Regions from separate parts of the Streptomyces sp. NPDC034099 genome, predicted to be linked through region 2. Evidence: riboswitches for the same ligand, from Rfam matches in the RefSeq annotation. Region 2 holds a riboswitch; each other region holds the start of a gene.
The links. Region 2 has a riboswitch for cyclic di-AMP ahead of ACZ56V_RS18775 (M23 family metallopeptidase). Riboswitches for the same ligand answer to the same signal wherever they lie in the genome.
Positions count from the first base shown of each region.

Region 1 (7,152 bases), on a different contig from region 2:
GGAGGAGGTTCCGGCCCGCGCCCTGATGGCGGCCTACCGCCTGCCGGAGGACGGCACGCGCGCGTGCGACGCGGCCGACCTGGCCCTGACCGTCCTGGGCGGCGGCGAGTCGTCCCGCCTGTACAACCGGCTCGTACGCCGCGACCGCACCGCCGTCGCCGCCGGGTTCGGCCTGCTGCGGCTCGCCGGGGCACCCTCCCTGGGTTGGCTGGACGTGAAGACGTCCGGCGACGTGGAGGTCCCGGTCATCGAGACGGCCATCGACGAGGAGCTGGCCCGGTTCGCCGAGGAGGGCCCCACGGCCGAGGAGATGGAGCGCGCCCAGGCCCAGCTGGAACGCGAGTGGCTGGACCGCCTGGGCACGGTAGCGGGCCGCGCGGACGAACTGTGCCGGTACGCCGTCCTGTTCGGCGACCCGCAGCTGGCCCTCACCGCCGTGCAGCGGGTCCTCGAGGTGACCGCGCAGGAGGTCCAGGAGGTCGCCAAGGCCCGCCTGCGCCCCGACAACCGCGCGGTGCTCGTCTACGAGCCCACCACTCCCGCCGACGAGACCGACGCCGACACGACCGACGCCACCGACGAGAACGAGGAGGCGGCCAAGTGACCGAGCTCGCCACCATGGAATTCCACGCCCAGCCGCAGGCCGGCGAGCCCAAGCCGTGGGCGTTCCCCGCCCCCGAGCGCGGCAGCCTCGACAACGGCCTCACCGTGCTGCGCTGCCACCGCCCCGGCCAGCAGGTCGTCGCCGTCGAGGTGCTCCTCGACGCCCCCCTGGACGCCGAGCCCGCCGGACTCGACGGCGTCGCCACGATCATGGCGCGGGCCTTCTCCGAGGGCACCGACAAGCACTCGGCCGAGGAGTTCGCCGCCGAGCTGGAGCGCTGCGGCGCCACCCTGGACGCGCACGCCGACCACCCCGGCGTCCGGCTGAGCCTGGAGGTGCCCGCCTCGCGCCTGGCCAAGGCCCTCGGCCTGGTCGCCGACGCCCTCAGGGCACCCGCCTTCGCGGACAGCGAGGTCGAACGGCTGGTGCGCAACCGGCTCGACGAGATCCCGCACGAGCTGGCCAACCCCTCCCGGCGCGCCGCCAAGGAACTCTCCAAGGAGCTGTTCCCGGCCGACTCGCGCATGTCGCGCCCGCGCCAGGGCACCGAGGAGACGGTCGCGGCCATCGACTCGGCGGCCGTACGCGCCTTCTACGAGCGGCATGTCCGCCCCGCGACCGCCACCGCGGTGGTCGTCGGCGACCTCACCGGCGTCGACCTGGACGCGCTGCTCGGCGACACCCTGGGCGCGTGGACCGGCTCGACCGCCGAGCCGCGCCCCGTCCCCCCGGTGACCGCCGACGACCGGGGCCGCGTCGTCATCGTGGACCGTCCCGGCGCCGTCCAGACGCAGCTGCTGATCGGCCGCACCGGCGCCGACCGGCACGACCGCGTGTGGCCCGCGCAGGTGCTCGGCACCTACTGCCTCGGCGGCACCCTCACCTCGCGTCTGGACCGCGTCCTGCGTGAGGAGAAGGGCTACACCTACGGCGTACGGGCGTTCGGCCAGGTCCTGCGGTCCGCGCCGGACGGCACGGGCGCCGCGATGCTCGCCATCAGCGGGTCCGTCGACACCCCCAACACCGGTCCCGCCCTGGAGGACCTGTGGACGGTGCTGCGCAAGCTCGCCGCGGAGGGGCTCACCGACGCCGAGCGTGACGTGGCCGTGCAGAACCTGGTGGGCGTGGCGCCGCTGAAGTACGAGACGGCGGCGGCCGTGGCGAGCACGCTGGCCGACCAGGTCGAGCAGCACCTGCCGGACGACTTCCAGGCCACGCTCTACCGTCAACTGGCCGCCACGGGCACCGTGGAGGCCACCGCGGCGGTCGTGAACGCCTTCCCGGTGGACCGCCTCGTGACGGTCCTCGTCGGCGACGCGGCGCAGATCAAGGAGCCCGTCGAGGCCCTCGGCATCGGCGAAGTCACCGTGGTGGCGGCCGAGTAGCGGCACGCGCGTGTGGTGGCCCTGGTGACCGGAGTGTCACCAGGGCCACCGTTTGTCCGTATTGGGGGAGTGGTTGCCTGTCTGCCCTGTGGCGTGCGCTACAAAAAGCCTGTTGCGTTTGAGAATTGAACGCAGCCGCGCTTAGCGTCTTCCGGGCTGTTCGTCAGGCAGTGCGCCGCGCCCGCGGCACCGGACAGCCATCGCCGAGTCCCCGTACGGCGCGAGCCAGGGGAGCCGGGGACCCAACGCAGTCCCTGGGGTGAATCGGACGCCCGCGCGCAGAGCGAGGGGGTCCGTAGGAGACCTTCCACCTCCGAACCCGTCAGCTAACCCGGTAGGCGAGAGGGAAGGAAAGGACGAGCCTCTACATGGCGTTCACGCGCGCCACCGGGAAGCACCGCCGTACCGGCCGGGTGCACCGCACCACCGCCCGCGCGGCGGGAGTCGCGGCCCTCGCCACCACCGGCGTCGTCGGCACCCTCGCCGCCCCGGCGCTCGCCGCCGAGCCCGCGGTGGAGCAGAGCGGCCTCACCCCGGTCGTCACCATCGGCGACTCAGTGGCCGACGAGATAGACGCCCAGGCCGTCGCCCAGCGGCAGGCGGCCGCGGACGCCGCCGCCCGCGAGGCGGCCCGGGAAGCGGCCCGCGAGCGCGCGGCCGAGGCGGCCAAGGAGGCGCGCGAGGCCAAGGAGCGCGCCGCGCGGGAGGCGGAGCGCAAGCGCCTCAACACCTTCGTCGCGCCGATCACCGCCTCGTACGTCTCCACCGCCTACCAGGCCGGCAGTTCCCTGTGGTCCTCCGGCAGCCACACCGGCATCGACTTCCACGCCTCCAGCGGCACGACCGTGCACGCGGTGGGCGTCGGTACCGTCGTCGAGGCCGGCTGGGGCGGGGCGTACGGCAACCAGGTCGTGATCAAGATGCACGACGGCACGTACACGCAGTACGGGCACCTGTCGTCCATCGGCGTCTCGGTCGGCCAGTCGGTCGAGCCCGGCCAGCAGATCGGTCTCTCCGGCGCCACCGGCAACGTCACCGGACCCCACCTGCACTTCGAGGCCCGTACGAGCCCCGAGTACGGCTCGGACATGGACCCCGTCGCCTACCTCCGCTCCCACGGCGTGAACGTCTGACAGAGACGACGTCCGAAAGCCCCGGCTTCCCGAGCCGGGGCTTTTCGCATTTAATATCGCTTGATTGGCCTGGGGTCGTGCAACACACGTCAATCACCGGCGTTTCGCGGGGGTCAAGGGGAGGTCGCTCATGCGTATTCCGGCGCATTCCGTGTGCACGGCGATCCGGGACGACATCGTCACCGGCGTACACGGCCGCGGGAGCCGGCTCACCGAGGAACTCCTCGCCCGCCGCTACGGCGTCTCCCGCGTCCCCGTCCGCGAGGCCCTGCGCACGCTGGAGGCCGAGGGCTTCGTGGTGACCCGGCGGCACGCGGGCGCGTGCGTGGCGGAACCGACCGAGCGGGAGGCCGCCGACCTGCTGGAGACGCGCACGCTCCTGGAGCCGCTCGGAGCCGCCCGGGCCGCCCGGCGGCGCACCGAGGCCCACCTCAGGGTGTTGCGCGGCCTGGTCAGGCTGGGGCAGGAGCGGGCCAGGCAGGGCACCGGCGAGGAGCTGCGCTCACTGGGCGGCTGGTTCCACGAGACCCTCGCCCGCGCGGCCGACAGCCCCTCCCTGACGGCGCTGCTGACCCAGCTCCGCCACAAGATCGCCTGGATGTACGTCGTGGAGGCACCGGTCGGCCCGGTGGAGTACTGGGCGGAGCACGGCGCGATCACCGATGCGGTGGCCCGGGGTGACGGCGAACGCGCGCGGGCGCTCATGACCCTGCACATCGAGCGGTCGGCGTCCGCGCACCGGCTGCGCTTCGCCTCCGGCGGCGGGCGGACGGAGCGTGTGAGGAATGCGCAACATCCCGTAAACACGGCGGGCCCGCGCCGGTAACGCGGGTGCCGTATACAAAGGGCGGGGAATTCCGCCCGGTGTTTTCTGCTGCCGTAAACAGGGCGAACGGACGGGCGAACCGAAAGGGCAGAGAAACAGAAGAGAAATGACGCGAAAGGCCCGTCCGGTGTCCCGGCGGGCCTTTCGGTGGTGCCATCGGTCGGGCTCAGACGGTCTCGGGAAGCTCCTCGAGCCCCTCGGCGACCAGCTTCGCCAGCCGGTCCAGGGCGGCCTCCGCGCCCTCGGCGTCGGAGGCGAGGACGATCTCCTCGCCACCCTGGGCGCCGAGGCCGAGGACGGCCAGCATGGAGGCCGCGTTGACGGGGGACCCGTCGGCCTTGGCGATCGTCACCGGGACGCCTGTGGCCGTGGCGGCTCGGACGAAGATGGAGGCGGGGCGGGCGTGGAGACCCTCGGCCCAGCCGACGTTGACGCGGCGCTCAGCCATGTGATGCTGCCCTTCAGGTGTTCAGAGGGTTGGAGTTGTCTAGACCAGTGTTGTCTAGACCAGTTTCCCACATCGTGAAGCAAGCCGGGACGGGCGTGTGCGCCGTCCCGTACGGTGCTCGGACCGCGGCCTCGGTCCGAGCTCGTGTCCCCCACAGACTGCCCCGCGCCGTTGTCGGACGCGAGCCGTACTCTGGGGCCCATGCAGACCTCGTCGGACCGGCACGAGTACCCCGCCCACTGGGAAGCCGACGTGGTGCTGCGCGACGGCGGCACCGCGCGCGTCCGCCCCATCACCGTTGATGACGCCGAGCGCCTGGTCAGCTTCTACGAGCAGGTCTCCGACGAGTCGAAGTACTACCGCTTCTTCGCGCCGTACCCTCGCCTGTCCGCCAAGGACGTCCACCGCTTCACGCACCACGACTTTGTGGACCGGGTGGGACTCGCGGCCACCATCGGCGGCGAGTTCATCGCCACCGTACGCTACGACCGGATCGGGGCCGGCGGAACGCCCGCCACCTCCCCGGCCGACGAGGCCGAGGTCGCCTTCCTCGTCCAGGACGCCCACCAGGGGCGCGGCGTCGCCTCGGCCCTGCTGGAGCACATCGCCGCCGTCGCCCGCGAGCGGGGCATCCGCCGCTTCGCCGCCGAGGTCCTGCCCGCCAACAACAAGATGATCAAAGTCTTCATGGACGCCGGGTACACCCAGAAGCGGAGCTTCGAGGACGGGGTGGTCCGCCTGGAGTTCGATCTCGAACCCACCGACCGCTCGCTCGCCGTGCAGTACGCGCGCGAGCACCGCGCGGAGGCCCGTTCCGTCCAGCGGCTGCTGCAGCCCGGCTCGGTCGCGGTCGTCGGCACCGGCCGCACCCCGGGCGGCGTCGGCCGCAGCATCCTCGGCAACATCCGGGACGCGGGGTACACGGGCCGCCTGTATGCCGTGAACAGGGCTTTCCCCGAGGACCAGAAGCACCTCGACGGGGTCCCGGCGTGCCGCTCCGTGCGCGACGTCGACGGGCCCGTCGACGTCGCCGTCGTCACCGTGCCCGCCGAGCAGGTCCCCGACGTCGTCACCGAGTGCGGCGAGCACGGCGTGCAGGGACTGGTGGTGATCTCCGCCGGATACGCCGACAGCGGCCCCGACGGACGCGAACGCCAGCGGGCCCTCGTGCGGCACGCGCGCACGTACGGCATGCGCATCATCGGGCCCAACGCCTTCGGGATCATCAACACCTCCCCGGACGTGCGGCTCAACGCCTCCCTCGCCCCCGAGATGCCGCGCCCCGGCCGGATCGGCCTGTTCGCCCAGTCCGGCGCCATCGGCATCGCCCTGCTCTCCCGGCTGCACCGGCGCGGCGGCGGGGTCACCGGCCACACCGGCGTGTCCACCTTCGTCTCCTCCGGCAACCGCGCCGACGTCTCCGGCAACGACGTCCTGCAGTACTGGTACGACGACCCGGAGACCGACGTCGCGCTGATGTACCTGGAGTCCATCGGCAACCCGCGCAAGTTCACCCGCCTGGCCCGGCGCACCGCGGCCGCCAAGCCCCTGGTCGTGGTGCAGGGGGCGCGGCACGGCGGCGTGGCACCCCAGGGGCACGCCGTACGGGCGACCCGGCTGCCGCACGCGACGGTCTCCGCGCTGCTGCGGCAGGCCGGTGTGATCCGGGTCGACACCATCACCGACCTGGTCGACGCGGGGCTGCTCCTCGCCCGCCAGCCGCTGCCCGCCGGACCGAGGGTGGCCATCCTGGGCAACTCGGAGTCCCTGGGACTGCTCACCTACGACGCGTGCCTCTCCGAGGGCCTGCGCCCGCAGCCCCCGCTGGACCTGACGACCGCCGCCTCGGCCGACGACTTCCACGCGGCCCTGGCCAGGGCCCTGGCCGACGACACCTGCGACGCGGTCGTGGTGACCGCGATCCCGACGGTGGGGGAGGGGGCGGCGGGGGACGCCGCGCTGGCTCAGGCGCTGCGCTCGGCGGCGGCCGCGGTCCCCACCAAGCCGGTCCTCGTGGTCCACGTGGAGCTGGGCGGCCTGGCGGAGGCCCTGTCCGCGGCGGCGAGCACCGCCCCGCAGGCGGCCCCGGGCGCCGCCTCCCACCCCGCCCCGGGCGCCGCCTCCCACCCCGCCCCGGGCGCCGCCTCCCACCCCGCCCCGGGCACCGCCCCCCACGCCACCCCCGGCCCCGTCGAGGGCCCCGCGTCCGGCCCGCCCCGCCCGCCAGGGCCGCCCCGCCCGGCCGCCGCCCCGGCCCAGCAGCCGTCCGCCGTCCGGGTCCCGGAGGGCGCCCACCTCATCCCCGCCTACCCCGCCGCCGAGCGCGCCGTCCGCGCCCTCGGCGAGGCCGTCGCCTACGCCCAGTGGCGGCGCGACGCCGCCGACCCCGGCAAGGTGCCGGAGTACGACGACATCGACGAGAAGGGCGCCGCCGAGCAGATAGCCGGATACCTCGCGCGCGGTCAGGGGCTCACCCTCGGCGCCCAGGAGACCTGCGAGCTGCTGGGCAGGTACGGCGTCCGCGTCCACCGCGCCCTGCCCGCCCCCACCCCCGACGACGCCGCGGCCGCCGCGCGGACCATCGGCTACCCCGTGGCCCTCAAGGCCACCGCGCCGCACCTGCGGCACCGCGCCGACCTGGGCGGCGTACGCCTCGATCTCGCGGACGAGGAGCAACTGCGCCGGGCCTACGCCGAATTGACCGAGCTGTTCGGCGCCCCCGCGGAGCTTCGCCCGGTGGTGCAGGGCATGGCCCC
Region 1 is NZ_JBVISR010000013.1:113,900-121,051, forward strand. Features, by position in the region: gene ACZ56V_RS31320 (M16 family metallopeptidase) at 1-604, shown strand, start outside; gene ACZ56V_RS31325 (M16 family metallopeptidase) at 601-1,989, shown strand; cyclic di-AMP (ydaO/yuaA leader) riboswitch at 2,181-2,345, shown strand; gene ACZ56V_RS31330 (M23 family metallopeptidase) at 2,358-3,122, shown strand; gene ACZ56V_RS31335 (GntR family transcriptional regulator) at 3,253-3,948, shown strand; gene ACZ56V_RS31340 (HPr family phosphocarrier protein) at 4,115-4,396, opposite strand; gene ACZ56V_RS31345 (bifunctional acetate--CoA ligase family protein/GNAT family N-acetyltransferase) at 4,598-7,152, shown strand, end outside.
Region 1: it holds a riboswitch for cyclic di-AMP, as region 2 does, so the genes downstream of both, ACZ56V_RS31330 (M23 family metallopeptidase) here and ACZ56V_RS18775 (M23 family metallopeptidase) in region 2, are expected to answer to the same signal.

Region 2 (7,152 bases):
TCCAGGTCGTCCCCGGGCTGCGCATCGCCGCGCCGCGCGACGCCGACCAGCTGCGCGCCCAGCTGCGCGAGGCGGTCGCCGTGGACGACGCGCCGACGCTGCTGCGCTTCCCGAAGGAGTCCGCCGGCCCCGCCGTACCCGCCGTCGACCGGATCGGCGGTCTGGACGTCCTGCACACCGCGGACCGGCCCGAGGTGCTCCTCGTGTCCGTGGGCGTGATGGCGCCCGTCTGCCTCGGGGCCGCCGACCTCCTGGAGGCCCGCGGCATCGGCTGCACCGTCGTCGACCCCCGCTGGGTCAAGCCCGTCGACCCGGCGCTCGCGCCCCTCGCGGCCCGGCACCGGCTGGTGGCCGTCGTCGAGGACAACAGCCGTGCCGCCGGGGTCGGTTCCGCGGTGGCCCTGGCGCTCGGCGACGCCGAGGTCGACGTCCCCGTGCGCCGCTTCGGCATCCCCGAGCAGTTCCTCGCGCACGCCAAACGCGCCGAAGTGCTCGCGGACATCGGCCTCACCCCGGTCGACGTCGCCGGCCGGATCGCCGCGAGCCTGGCCCTCGCCGAAGGGGCGGGCGGGCCGGCAGTGGAACAGTCCGGCGACGGACGGATCGTCATGCCAGCGCAAGGAGAGAACTGAATGACCAAGGAGTTCGACCTCGCCGCGCTCTTGGCCGAGCGCGGGGCCGAGCGGTACGAGCTGCACGCCAGGCACCTCAACCACCAGCTGCCGCGCATGCTGCACACCATCGGCTTCGACAAGGTCTACGAGCGGGCCGAGGGCGCGCACTTCTGGGACGCGGACGGCAACGACTACCTGGACATGCTCGCCGGGTTCGCGGTCATGGGCCTGGGCCGCCACCACCCCGTCGTCCGCAAGGCGCTGCACGACGTCCTCGACGCCTCGCTCGCCGACCTGACCCGCTTCGACTGCCCGCCGCTGCCCGGACTGCTGGCCGAGAAGCTGCTCTCCTACAGCCCCCACCTGGACCGCGTCTTCTTCGGCAACAGCGGCACCGAGGCCGTCGAGACCGCCCTGAAGTTCGCCCGGTACGCGACCGGCCGGCAGCGGATCCTGTACTGCACGCACGCCTTCCACGGACTCACCACCGGCTCGCTCTCCGTCAACGGCGAGGACGGCTTCCGCAAGGGCTTCGCACCCCTGCTGCCCGACACCGCCGTCCCGCTCGGCGACCTGGACGCCCTGGCGCGCGAGCTGAGGAAGGGCGACGTGGCCGCCCTGATCGTGGAGCCGGTCCAGGGCAAGGGCGTGCACGAGGCCCCGCCCGGCTACCTGCTCGCCGCGCAGGAGCTGCTGCGCCGGCACAAGGCGCTCCTCATCGCCGACGAGGTGCAGACGGGCCTCGGCCGGACCGGCAGGTTCTACGCCTACCAGCACTCGGACGGCGTCGAACCCGACCTGGTCTGCGTCGCCAAGGCGCTGTCCGGCGGGTACGTGCCGGTGGGGGCCACCCTGGGCAAGGACTGGATCTTCCAGAAGGTGTACTCCTCGATGGACCGCGTGCAGGTCCACTCGGCGAGCTTCGGGTCCAACGCGCAGGCCATGGCCGCCGGGCTCGCGGTGCTGTCGGTGATGGAGAACGAGGAGATCGTCGCGAACGCGGCCGCGGTGGGGGAGCGGCTGAAGTCCCGGCTGGCGGAACTGGTGGACCGCTACGAAATGCTCGCCGACGTCCGGGGCCGCGGGCTGATGATCGGCATCGAGTTCGGCCGGCCCCGGTCCCTGAAGCTGCGCAGCCGCTGGACGATGCTCCAGGCCGCGCGGAAGGGACTGTTCGCGCAGATGGTGGTCGTGCCGCTGCTGCAGCGGCACCGGATCCTGACCCAGGTGTCCGGCGACCACCTGGAGGTGATCAAGCTGATCCCACCGCTGATCATCGACACCGCCGACGCCGACCGGTTCGTCGACGCCTTCACGGAGGTGATGGAGGACGCGCACAACGGCGGCGGCCTGATGTGGGACTTCGGGAAGACCCTGGTCAAGCAGGCGGTGGCCAACCGCTGAGAGGGACTTTGGGAACTTTTGCCTATGAGGCAAGAAATTTGCCCAGCGGGCAAGAATCGGGCTGAATGGAGGCATGAGTCCCTCCGAGACCGGCCCCGCCGAAGGGCCGGTCACCGCCGTCGCACCTCAGCTGCGTGAGCTGCGGCGGCGGGCCGCCCTCACCCTGGAGGCCGCGGCCCGCGCCGCAGGGCTCTCGCCCGCCCACCTGTCCCGCCTGGAGACCGGGCAGCGCCAGCCCTCGCTGCCGATGCTGCTCTCCCTCGCCCGCGTCTACGGTACGACCGTCGCCGAGCTGCTGGGGGAGACGGCCGCCGACCGGGACGCCGTGGTGCGCGCCGCCGACATGGAGCCCACGAGCGCGGGCGGCTGGACGTACTACCGGGCCGGGGCGCCGGGCCGCGGCATGCACGCCCTGCGCGTCCTGGTGCCGTACGGCTCCGAGGGCGACGTCGTGCGCGTGCACCCCGGTGAGGAGTGGCTCCACGTCCTCAGGGGCCGGCTGCGACTGCGCCTCGGCGACACCGAGCACCGGCTCACCGCGGGGGACAGCGCCCACTTCGACTCGACGACCCCGCACCGGATCGCCGCGCAGGACCCCGACGGGGTCGAGCTGCTCTTCGTCCACACCCTGCTGCAGAGCCCGACGGCCGCGCTGTGCCTCGGCCCGGCCCCCGGCCCGAACCCTGGAGAGACGCCATGAGCACCATGCAGGAGAAGTTCCCGCGCGCCCTGTGGGTGCGACTGCTCGTCTACATCGCCCTGGGGCACGTCTTCGGCGGCTTCCTCTACCTGCTGTTCGAGGTGGGCGCCAAGTAGCGCCGTCCGCGAGCGGGTGACCCGGCTCAGTCCAGCATCCGCTCGCGCAGCCGCTCCCGGGTCCCGGGCGTGAGCCGCAGGCCCTTCTCCAGGTACGCGTCGACGCCGCCCCACGTCTCCTCGATGGTCTCGAAGGCCGCCGCCAGGTACTCGGCGCGCGCGTCGAACAGGGGGCTGAGCAGCTCCATGACCTCGGGGGAGTAGGCCGAGGCGGCGGAGCCGCTGCGGCGCACCTTGTAGCGGCGGTGCGCGGCGTTCGACTTCAGGTAGTCCTCGACGACGGCCTCGCGCTCGACGCCCAGGGCGAGCAGGGTGACGGCGATGGACAGACCCGCACGGTCCTTTCCGGCCGCGCAGTGCATCAGCGCGGGGACGCTGTCCTCGGCGAGCGCGTGCAGGATCCGGGAGTGCTCCGCCGTGCGCTCCGTGACGATCGAGCGGTAGGAGCCGATCATCCGGTCGGCGCCCTTGCCGTCGGCGAGGATCTCGCGCAGCTGGTCGAGGTCTCCGTCCCGGACCATCTTCCAGAACTCGGCGCCGTCGGCCGGATCGCTCAGCGGCAGGTTCACATTGCGCACGCCCGGCAGGTCGACGTCCGGGCCGTCGAGCTTCTGGTCGGCCGCGTTGCGGAAGTCGAAGACCGTGTGCAGGCCCAGGGAGGCCAGGAACGCGGCGTCCTCACCGGTGGCGTGCGCCAGGTGACCGCTGCGGAACAGCACCCCCTGCCGTACCCGCCGCCCGTCCACGGTCGGCAGTCCGCCCACGTCCCGGAAGTTGCGCACACCGGTCAGCTCGGGTTCGGTCGACGGGACCTGCTGCGTCACGGGGGCTCCTCCCACTCCACCCCGCCGCCGCTGCTCGCCGGCGGGCACGACCCGACGATACGGCATCCCCCGTGCGTGAAATCGTGCTCCGAGGGATATTGCGAGCCGATAAGAGCCTTCTGTCCGAATTGGCGCCTTAATAACAACTGGCCCTGAAATGGCGGAGCGTGCGTGAGGAGCGCGTGAGCAGCGTCATATCCGTGACCGTGCGTGGCCCGTCATGTTCACGTAATTGGGCTGCATTCCAAGGGCCTTTCAGGAAAACGACGCGACGGAAATCGACGCAGGGTTACCGGTCATTCCCGTAAAGGATCAATCGGAACGCCGGTCGCGGGAAACCCTCGCTTGTCCCGGTGCGTCCTGGTCCCTTACGTTCACCACCGATCCGGGCGGACGCCTAATCCTGCCGCCGACCGGAGCCCGCACTCATCGACCACCCGTACACGGCAGGAGCGGGGGACCCACAGGTAGAACTGCCTGTTCCGGTTCCCGGAACGGCTTGGGGTAAAGCCGCGTTCCGACGCGGCCGGGCATCTCCAGCCCGCACCCGACAGCTCACCTCGCAGGCGCCGGAGAGGAATTCGCCATGCCCGCGAAGGGTAAGCACCGCCGTACCAGGGCCATGCGCCTGACCCGCACCATCGCCGTCGCCGGAACCGGTGGCGCCGCGCTCGCGCTCCCGCTGATGGGCGCCGCCGCCGCCAACGCCGCCCCCGCGCACTCCGTTTCCGAGCAGGCCGTGCAGGCCGTTCCGACGTCGGCCAAGAAGGCCGCCGCGAGCGGCGCCGAGAAGAACTCGGATTCCCGGACGTACACCGTGAAGAGCGGTGACTACCTTTCGAAGATCGCCGACGAGCAGCACGTCGACGGCGGCTGGAAGAAGCTCTACGCGGACAACCGCGAGGCCGTCGGTTCCGACCCGTCGCTGATCCACCCCGGTCTGAAGCTCTCGATCGGCGGCCACGCCGCCAAGTCGTCGGCGCCGTCCTCCGCGCAGTCCCAGAAGCCCGCGCAGAAGTCCGCCGAGAAGCCCGCCGCCGAGAAGCCGGCCCAGAAGTCGACGGACGCCGAGAAGGCCGCCTCCTCCTCGGACTCCTCGAACACCGGCACCCAGTCCGCGGGCACCACCAGCGGCTACACCTCCCCCGTCGAGGGCGGCACCGTCGGCACCCCGTACCACCAGTCCGGCAGCATGTGGTCCAGCGGCTACCACACCGGCACCGACTTCGTCGTCCCGACCGGCACCTCGCTGAAGGCCGTCGGCGCGGGTACCGTCGTCTCCGCCGGCTGGGGCGGCGCGTACGGCAACCAGGTCGTCATCCAGCTCGCCGACGGCCACTACGCCCAGTACGCCCACCTCTCCTCGCTCTCCGTCTCCGCCGGTCAGTCGGTGACGGCGGGTCAGCAGGTCGGCCTCTCGGGCGCCACCGGCAACGTGACCGGACCGCACCTGCACTTCGAGATCCGCACCACGCCGGACTACGGCTCGGACATCGACCCGATCGCGTTCCTGCGCTCGCACGGCGTCTCCGTCTGACGACCGGTTCCGCGCAGCCCCCGCGCCCCGAAGGTCGGACCCCGATCCCCGGGTCCGGCCTTCGGCGTATCCGGCCATGGCTGTACGGGCCGTGGATGTGTCCGACCTCCGCCGTATTCCGGAATTGACGAACACTTTAGGCGTGGCCTTTCTCACCGACCGTCAACCCCTTCCTACGGTCGCGTAGGTCACATTCCAAGGTGAATCATGGGCCGATGTGGCAGACGATTCGAAGAGTGACAGCAGAGCAGTGATCGGGTCGTACGTGGCGGTGGGGGACAGCTTCACCGAGGGCGTCGGCGATCCCGGCCCCGACGGGGCGTTCCTCGGCTGGGCCGACCGGCTCGCCGTACTGCTCGCGGACCGGCGCCCCGAGGGCGACTTCACGTACACGAACCTCGCCGTGCGCGGCAGGCTCCTCGACCAGATCGTGGCGGAACAGGTCCCGCGGGTCGTACGACTCGCCCCGGACCTGGTCTCGTTCGCGGCCGGCGGCAACGACATCCTCCGGCCCGGCACCGACCCCGACGAGGTCGCCGAGCGGTTCGAACTGGCGGTGGCCGCGCTGACCGCCGCGGCCGGCACCGTCCTGGTGACCACCGGGTTCGACACCCGGGGGGTGCCCGTGCTCAAGCACCTGCGGGGCAAGATCGCCACGTACAACGGGCACGTCCGCGCCATCGCCGACCGCTACGGCTGCCCGGTGCTCGACCTGTGGTCGCTCCGCAGCGTCCAGGACCGCAGGGCGTGGGACGCCGACCGGCTGCACCTGTCGCCGGAGGGCCACACCCGCGTGGCGCTGCGCGCGGGACAGGCCCTCGGCCTGCGCGTCCCGGCCGACCCGGACCAGCCGTGGCCGCCCCTGCCGCCGCGCGGCACGCTCGACGTCCGGCGCGACGACGTGCACTGGGCGCGCGAGTACCTGGTGCCGTGGATCGGGCGCCGGCTGCGCGGCGAGTCGTCGGGCGACCACGTGACGGCCAAGGGCACCCTGTCGCCGGACGACATCAAGACGTGGATCGCCCCGGTGGCCTGAGGCGGGGCGGGCGGCCGGCCGGGGCCCGTGCGACACCCTGGCGTCTAACGTCGCGTGGGCGCCAGGGCCGAGCGCTCCAGACCCAGTTCCCCGGCCAGTGCCTCGTCCACCCACTCCTTGGCCCGGGCCCGCGACACCGTTCCCGTGTACGACGTGAGCTGCACCGCCAGCCCGTCCAGCAACGCCGTCAGCCGCAGGGCCGCGGCGTCCGGCTCGGGGCAGGAGAACTCACCGGCGGCCACGCCCTCGGCGATGACCTCGGCGATCGCGGTCTTCCACTGGCGGTCCAGCTCGCGGGTGACCTCCCGCAGCGCGGGCTCGCGCGGCGCCGCCGCCCAGCCCTCGATCCACAGCCGCCAGCCCTTGGCCGGACCGGTCGGCGCGTACCACCGCACGGCCGCCCGCAGGCGGCGCAGCGCCGACGTACGACGGGCGAGCAGCCCCCGCAGATGGGCGAGGTCGTCCTCGGCGGCATGGGTGAACGCGGCGGCGACCAGGCGCTCCTTCGTGGCGAAGTGATAGAGCACCAGGGCGTTGCTGACGCCGAGCGCCGCGGCCACGTCGGCGATCCGCAACGCCGCCACGCCCCGCGCCGATATCTGCTCGATGGCGGCGCCCAGCAGCTCCTCGCGCCGCTCCGCCACGCTCAACCGGACTCTCCCCACGCACGTCACCCTATACAGGCGCCCGGACGTGCGATGACGCCCTTCCCGGTCGCGGTGGACCGGGGGAACACGGATGTGACATCCGTCGTTCGAGGTGACGTAGGACGAGACGACGACAACGAGAGCCTGAACCACCCCACCTGGAGGTACCGTGCCCGCTTTCCGTTCCCCGAGTCCCGGGTTCAGCGTGCCCCGGCCCGCGGCCTTCGGCGTGGACCCGAGCGGTGAGCGCATGGCGCGCATCCGCAGATCGCCG
Region 2 is NZ_JBVISR010000006.1:1,844-8,995, forward strand. Features, by position in the region: gene dxs (1-deoxy-D-xylulose-5-phosphate synthase) at 1-632, shown strand, start outside; gene ACZ56V_RS18755 (aspartate aminotransferase family protein) at 633-2,018, shown strand; gene ACZ56V_RS18760 (helix-turn-helix domain-containing protein) at 2,092-2,718, shown strand; gene ACZ56V_RS18765 (DUF6126 family protein) at 2,715-2,834, shown strand; gene ACZ56V_RS18770 (tyrosine-protein phosphatase) at 2,861-3,658, opposite strand; cyclic di-AMP (ydaO/yuaA leader) riboswitch at 4,083-4,242, shown strand; gene ACZ56V_RS18775 (M23 family metallopeptidase) at 4,245-5,195, shown strand; gene ACZ56V_RS18780 (SGNH/GDSL hydrolase family protein) at 5,446-6,231, shown strand; gene ACZ56V_RS18785 (TetR/AcrR family transcriptional regulator) at 6,276-6,896, opposite strand; gene ACZ56V_RS18790 (MBL fold metallo-hydrolase) at 7,048-7,152, shown strand, end outside.

Region 3 (7,152 bases), on a different contig from region 2:
CGAGTTCCGGGACCCGGACGTCGGACCCCTACTCCAAGCTGCTCCAGGAGCGGATCGTCTTCCTCGGGACACCGGTCGACGAGACTTCCGCGAACGACGTGATGGCGCAGTTCATGTACCTGGAGCACCAGGCACCGGACCGGGACATCGAGCTCTACGTCAACTCGCCCGGCGGCTCCTTCACCGCCATGACGGCGATCTACGACACGATGCGCTACGTCGCCTGCGACGTGGCGACGACCTGCCTCGGGCAGGCCGGTCCGTCCGCCGCGGTGCTGCTGGCGGCGGGCACCCCCGGCAAGCGCGCCGTCCTGCCGGGCGCCCGGGTGGTGATCCGCCAGCCGGCGCTCACCGAACCGGTGGAGGGGCAGGCGAGCGACCTGGCCGTCCACGCCGACGAATTGGTCCGCATCCGCACCCGCATGGAGGAGATCCTCGTACGGCACACGGGCCGCAGCCCCGAGCAGGTGTCCGAAGACATCGAGCGGGAAACGGTCCTCGACGCCCGACAGGCGGTGGCGTACGGCCTGGTGGACCGGATCGTGCCCGCCCGCGGGACCCGCCCCGCCTCGCCCGGCGGGAGGTGATCCGCCCGTGCTGCCACCCGAGTTGCCCCCGCTGCCGGCCCTGACCCGCGCCGAGGCCGAGGTCATCGACCGCTATCTGGACGTCGTCGACCTGCTCGGGCGCATCAACCCCGGGCGGGACGGCGACACCTACGGCGGACTGCGGGCCGCCCAGGCGCTGGTCGGCAAGGCGGCGGCGCTGCGTGACGCGCTGGCGCTGATGCACCGGCGCGGCGAGACGGAGGTGCACGCCGCCACCCTGGCCCGGGCGCTGCGGGTGCTGGACGGGGAGCGCCGGACGGCACGGGTCGGCCTTCCGCCGCGCTCCGGGGGTTGAGGAGGCCCGCGTCGACTGCGACTCGGCGCGGGGTCGACTCGGCGCCGGGTCGAAACGGACCAAACGGCGTACCCCCTTTCGGCGTAGGGACACCTCCGATTCCCGACCGGCCGAAGTTGCGGCGCCCCCGCGCCCGGCCGGTGCAACGCGCCCCTCCGCCGCTGGTCCCGGGCCCGTCGCCGGGCACGGCAGCACGTCGAACACGGGGTGGCGACCCGAACGGGTGAGTGGGATGTAACAACACAAAGGGCACGTTCCGTTGGGATTTTCCCTTCGGACGGGACGAGAATCCGTGACTGACGACAAGCCCCCGCCGCAGCGGCGGGGCGGTCCGGGCGGACGCCGAGTCCTGCCGCCGTCCGGACGACCGGTCGCGAGGGAAGTGGATCGGCAGGAGTGGAGGACCCGAGCACGACGGGTCGCCGGCACGGCAGCCTCCGTGAGAGGTGCCGGACCGAGCGGTCCTTGGGGTGAAGCCGCACTCGTGCGGCCGGGCAACTTCGCCAGCCCGAATCCGACAGGTCATCCTTCACAGGCGGCTGACGAAGGGTTGCGCATGTCCGCGCTCAATCGTGTCCCGTCGCTGATGGCTCGTGCCGGTACGGCCTCGGCCCTCACTCTCGCCGCCGTGGGCGGCTCCGTCGTGGTCCCCGGTGTCGCCTCCGAAGCGGCCGCGGCGAGCCACGCGGCGAAGGCCCTCAACATCGCCGCTTCCAAGAAGGGTTCCCCGTACCGCTGGGGCGCCATCGGCCCCCACCGGTTCGACTGCTCCGGCCTGACGCTGTACTCGTTCAAGAAGGCCGGCAAGAAGCTGCCACGCACCGCGGCGCAGCAGTACAACAAGACCCGCCACATCTCCGCCAGGAGTCGCAAGGTGGGTGACCTCGTGTTCTTCCACTCCGGCCGGAGCGTCTACCACGTGGGCATCTACGCCGGGAAGGGCAGACTCTGGCACGCTCCGAAGACCGGGGACGTGGTGCGGCTGCAGAAGATCTGGACCTCAAGCGTCTGGTACGGCCGGGTCAAGTAGCCCGCCCGCGGGAGTGACGGCGTTCTGCCCCGCCGTCACTCCCGCGGGTGCCGCCGGCCCGCTCGGGGGTGTCCAGGGCAGTTCGATGGAGACGGTCTTGCCGCCCTCGCGGGTGGGCCGGACCCGCAGCCTGCCGCCGCACTCGGCGGTCAGCCAGCGGATGATCACCATGCCCCGCCCGTTGTCCTGCTGGACGGCGGCGGGCAGCCGCTTGGGGAAGCGCGGGTGGCTGTCGGTGACACCGAGACGCAGCCGCTCGTCGCGGTCGAGGACGAGGTCCACCGTGAAGGTGGGCGACTGCCCGAACGTGTGCTGGACCGCGTTGGTCGCCAGTTCGGAGACGATGAGCCGCACGGTCTCGGACAAGTCCGCGTCGCCCGGCAGCCCCCATTCCGCCAGGGTGCCGACCGCATAGGTCCGCGCGGCGGCCACCGAGGCGGGATCGCTCGGCAGAGTGACGGATGCTTCCAGATGGTCTGCCATGGCGACGTCGTCCCTTTCTCACGGGACCGCAGGCCCGACACGGAGCGGATGGTTCGAGTACGGTCCCGGACTGGTGCTTCGTCGCCAGACTGCCATCACCGGACCCGCGAAGGGCGGCGATCCACCAAGATATGCATATATCTGTCGCTCGAAGCGGTGAACTCTGCGACGGCAGAGCGTATTTGGGCGGCTCATAAGGAGTAAGGGAGTTGTCCCATGCAGCACGGTCCCGTGGTGCGCCGCCGGAAGCTGGGCGCGGAACTGCGCGCCCTGCGCATGTCGGCGGGCATCACCAGCGGCGAGGCGGCCCGGCTCGCGGGCTGGCACCAGTCGAAGGTCAGCCGGATCGAGACGGGGACGAGCGGGGTGAAACCGGCCGACGTGCGGTTACTGCTGGACGTCTACGGCGTGGACGACGAACAGCTGCGGGGGCTGCTGGTGATGCTGGCGCGCTCCGAGGACGCGGGGGGACGCAACCACTGGTGGCACGCGTACCGCGGGGTGCTGCCACCGACCTACCGCGACTTCATCAGCCTGGAGTCGCAGGCCAGCGCGATGCGCACCTTGGAGACCACGGTGGTGCCCGGCCTGCTCCAGACGCCGGAGTACGCCCGGGCGGTGACGCGGGCCGCGGTGGACGGCATGCCGGCGGAACGGCTGGAAACGCTGGTGGAGGTCCGGCTGGCCCGCCAGGACGTGCTGCGCGGCGAGCCGCCCCTGGAGCTGAGCGCGGTCCTGGACGAGGCGGTGCTGCGCCGGGAGGTGGGCGGCCCCGGGGTGATGGCCCGTCAACTGGACAGACTGGTCGAGGCCGCCCGGCTCCCCCATGTTCACCTCCAGGTCCTGCCGTTTGCCGCCGGGGCGCACATCGGTGTGACCGGCCCTTTCGTAATCTTCTCTTTTTCGAGCACTTCTGATCTGGACGTGGTTGTTCTCGACCACTTGACGAGTAGCCTGCACCTCGAACGGAAAGAAGACCTAGAGGCCTATACCGAGGCCTTCAACGCCCTTCTGATCCATGCCCTTTCGCCCGAGGACTCGTTGGACTTCATCGCCGCGACCGCGGCAGGCGCGTAAGGAGGCACCATGCCAGGCTTCATGTCCGAACGCCCCCGGAACATCCCTGTCAGCACCGATATGACCGGTGTGCGGTGGCTGCGCAGCAGCTACAGCACCGGAGCGAACAACTGTGTGGAGACGACCCGTCCGTCGGCCGGCCGCTGGGCCGGGCTGCTCGCCGTGCGCGACTCCAAGAACCCGGCCGGACCCGCCCTGCTCTTCTCCCCCGGGAGCTGGACCGCGTTCACCGCCGGCGTCCACCGGGACTGACCCCGGCGTACTCCCGACGGCGCACGGCCGTGTCCCGCCGACTCATGGCCGCGTGTCGCCGATCACCCGTACAGCGCGTTCGATCTGTTCCCCGGAGAGGTCCCCGCGGGCGGTCAGCCTGAGCCGTGAGATGCCGTCGGGCACCGAAGGAGGGCGGAAGCAGCCCACGGCCAGGCCGGCCGCCCGGCAGTCGGCCGCCCACCGTACGGCACCCTCCGGGGAGGGCGCGCGCACCGAGACGACCGCGGCGTCCGGACGTACGGCGTCCAGATCCGCGGCGGTCAGGCGCGCGTGCAGTTCGGCGGCGACGGCGCGGGCCCGCGCGGCCCGCTCCGGCTCGCGGCCGAGCAGCCTGAGCGCCGCCAGGGCCGCCCCCGCCGCGGCGGGGGCGAGTCCGGTGTCGAAGATGAACGTACGGGCCGCGTTGACCAGGTGGTCGATCACCCGGGCGGGGCCCAGCACGGCGCCGCCCTGCGCACCGAGCGACTTGGACAGCGTGACGGTCACGACGACGTCGTCCCGGCCCGCGAGGCCCGCACCCTGCGGGGCGCCCCGGCCGCCGTCACCGAGGACGCCGAGGCCGTGGGCGTCGTCGACGACCAGTCCGGCCCCGTGCGCCCGGCACGCGTCGGCGAGTGCGGCCAGGGGCGCGGCGTCGCCGTCGACCGAGAAGACCGTGTCGGAGACGGCCACGGCGGGTCCGTCGTGCGTCGCCAGTGCCTTGCGCACGGCGTCCGGGTCGGCGTGCCCCACGACCTGGGTGGTGCCGCGGGCGAGCCGGCACCCGTCGATCAGTGAGGCGTGGTTGCCCGCGTCGGAGACGACGAGGCTGCCGTGCGGTGCCAGCGCGGTGACCGCGGCGAGGTTGGCCGCGTAGCCGGAGGAGAAGACGAGCGCGGCCTCGAACCCGCAGAACTCGGCCAGTTCGCGTTCGAGTTCGGTGTGCAGCGCGGTCGTCCCGGTCACCAGCCGCGAGCCGGTCGCGCCGCCGCCCCAGGTCCGCGCGGCCGCGGCCGCCCCCTCGACGACCTCCGGGTGCCGGGCCAGCCCCAGGTAGTCGTTGCTCGCCAGGTCCAGCAGCGGCGACACCGCCGGACGGGGGCGCAGCACCCGGACGAGTCCGGCCTCGCGGCGCGCCCGGTCCTGCTCGTCGATCCAGCCGAACGCCATGGGGCGGCCCTCCGGTGTTTTGTAGGCAATGAACAGACATTAGCGGTCCGGCCACCCCCGCGAGGTGTGGCAATACCCACACGTCGATCTGTCAGTGTTGTGCGAAGTCTCCTTGGCCGCGAACGGCCCCTTAGGACAGGATCGGCTCTCATGGATCTGCTGAACACGCTGGTGGACAAGGGGCTTCGGCGCGAGCCGCCGACCCGCGAGGAGGCGCTCGCCGTCCTCGCCACTTCCGACGACGACGTGCTCGACGTGGTGGCCGCGGCCGGAAAGGTGCGCCGCCACTGGTTCGGCCGACGGGTGAAACTCAACTACCTCGTCAACCTCAAGTCGGGCCTGTGTCCCGAGGACTGCTCCTACTGCTCGCAGCGGCTGGGCTCCAAGGCGGAGATCCTCAAGTACACCTGGCTCAAGCCCGACCAGGCCTCCGCGGCCGCCGCGGCGGGCGTGTCCGGGGGCGCCAAGCGGGTGTGCCTGGTGGCCAGCGGACGCGGTCCGACCGACCGGGACGTGGACCGGGTCTCGGACACCATCAGGGCCATCAAGGAGCAGAACGAGTCGGTCGAGGTGTGCGCCTGCCTGGGGCTGCTCTCCGACGGCCAGGCGGAGCGGCTGCGGGAGGCCGGTGCGGACGCCTACAACCACAACCTCAACACCTCCGAGTCGACGTACGGCGACATCACGACCACGCACACGTACGCCGACCGGGTGGACACGGTGCACAAGGCGCACGCCGCCGGGCTGTCCGCCTGCTCGGGTCTCATCGCGGGCATGGGCGAGAGCGACGAGGACCTGGTCGACGTGGTCTTCTCACTGCGGGAGCTGGACCCGGACTCGGTGCCGGTCAACTTCCTGATTCCGATGGAGGGCACGCCGCTCGCCAAGGAGTGGCACCTCACCCCGCAGCGGTGCCTGCGCATCCTGGCGATGACGCGGTTCGTCTGCCCGGACGTCGAGGTGCGCATCGCCGGCGGACGCGAGGTGCACCTGCGCACGATGCAGCCGCTCGCCCTCCACCTGGCCAACTCGATCTTCCTCGGCGACTACCTCACCAGCGAGGGGCAGGCGGGCCACGCCGACCTGGAGATGATCGCGGACGCCGGCTTCGAGGTGGAGGGCGCCGGGGAGGTCACCCTGCCGGAGCACCGCGCGGCCGCCCGGGACGGCGGCTGCGGCTCGCACGAGGACGGCAGCGGAGCCGGGGGCTGCGGCTCGCACGCCGGTGGCGGGGTGTGCGCCCCCGCTCCCGCCGCCGCGCCGGCGTCGCCGCGCCTCGCCGAGGAGCCCCGTACGGACCTGGTGGCGGTACGCCGTCGGGGCGCCGGGACGGATCTCGCGCCCAATGCCTGAGCCCGAGTTGAACGTCGCCGAGCTGCTGGCGCTGGACCGGCGGCACGTGTGGCACCCGTACGGGCCGATGCCCGGCCGGCAGGACCCGCTCGTCGTGGAGTCGGCGAGCGGGGTCCGGCTGCGGCCCGCCGACGGCTCCGGGGAACTGGTCGACGGGATGTCGTCCTGGTGGTCGGCGATCCACGGCTACAACCACCCGGTGCTGAACGAGGCCGCGCGCGAGCAGTTGGAGCGGATGAGCCACGTGATGTTCGGCGGGCTCACCCACGAGCCCGCCGTGCGGCTCGCGAAGCTCCTTGTCGACATGTCGCCCGAGGGCCTGGAGCACGTGTTCCTCGCCGACTCCGGCTCGGTGTCGGTCGAGGTCGCCGTGAAGATGTGCCTGCAGTACTGGCGTTCCCTCGGCCGCCCCGGCAAGCGCCGCCTGCTCACCTGGCGCGGCGGCTACCACGGCGACACCTGGCAGCCCATGTCGGTGTGCGACCCGGAGGGCGGGATGCACGAGCTGTGGTCCGGCGTCCTGCCGCGCCAGGTCTTCGCGGACGCGCCGCCGACGGAGTACGAGGAGACGTACGCCGACCACCTGCGGTCGCTGATCGAGCGGCACGCCGACGAACTGGCCGCGGTGATCGTGGAGCCGGTGGTGCAGGGCGCGGGCGGGATGCGCTTCCACTCCCCCGCGTATCTGCGTGTGCTGCGGGAGGCGTGCGACGCGCACGGCGTGCTGCTGGTGTTCGACGAGATCGCCACCGGGTTCGGGCGCACAGGGGCGTTGTTCGCGGCGGAGCACGCGGCGGTGACGCCGGACGTGATGTGTGTGGGCAAGGCGTTGACCGGCGGTTATCTGACGATGGCGGCCACGCTGTGCACCTCGCGGGTGGCCG
Region 3 is NZ_JBVISR010000005.1:487,254-494,405, forward strand. Features, by position in the region: gene ACZ56V_RS18060 (ATP-dependent Clp protease proteolytic subunit) at 1-587, shown strand, start outside; gene ACZ56V_RS18065 (hypothetical protein) at 595-903, shown strand; cyclic di-AMP (ydaO/yuaA leader) riboswitch at 1,314-1,456, shown strand; gene ACZ56V_RS18070 (C40 family peptidase) at 1,460-1,933, shown strand; gene ACZ56V_RS18075 (ATP-binding protein) at 1,904-2,416, opposite strand; gene ACZ56V_RS18080 (helix-turn-helix domain-containing protein) at 2,633-3,493, shown strand; gene ACZ56V_RS18085 (DUF397 domain-containing protein) at 3,515-3,745, shown strand; gene ACZ56V_RS18090 (8-amino-7-oxononanoate synthase) at 3,788-4,915, opposite strand; gene bioB (biotin synthase BioB) at 5,066-6,268, shown strand; gene ACZ56V_RS18100 (adenosylmethionine--8-amino-7-oxononanoate transaminase) at 6,261-7,152, shown strand, end outside.
Region 3: it holds a riboswitch for cyclic di-AMP, as region 2 does, so the genes downstream of both, ACZ56V_RS18070 (C40 family peptidase) here and ACZ56V_RS18775 (M23 family metallopeptidase) in region 2, are expected to answer to the same signal.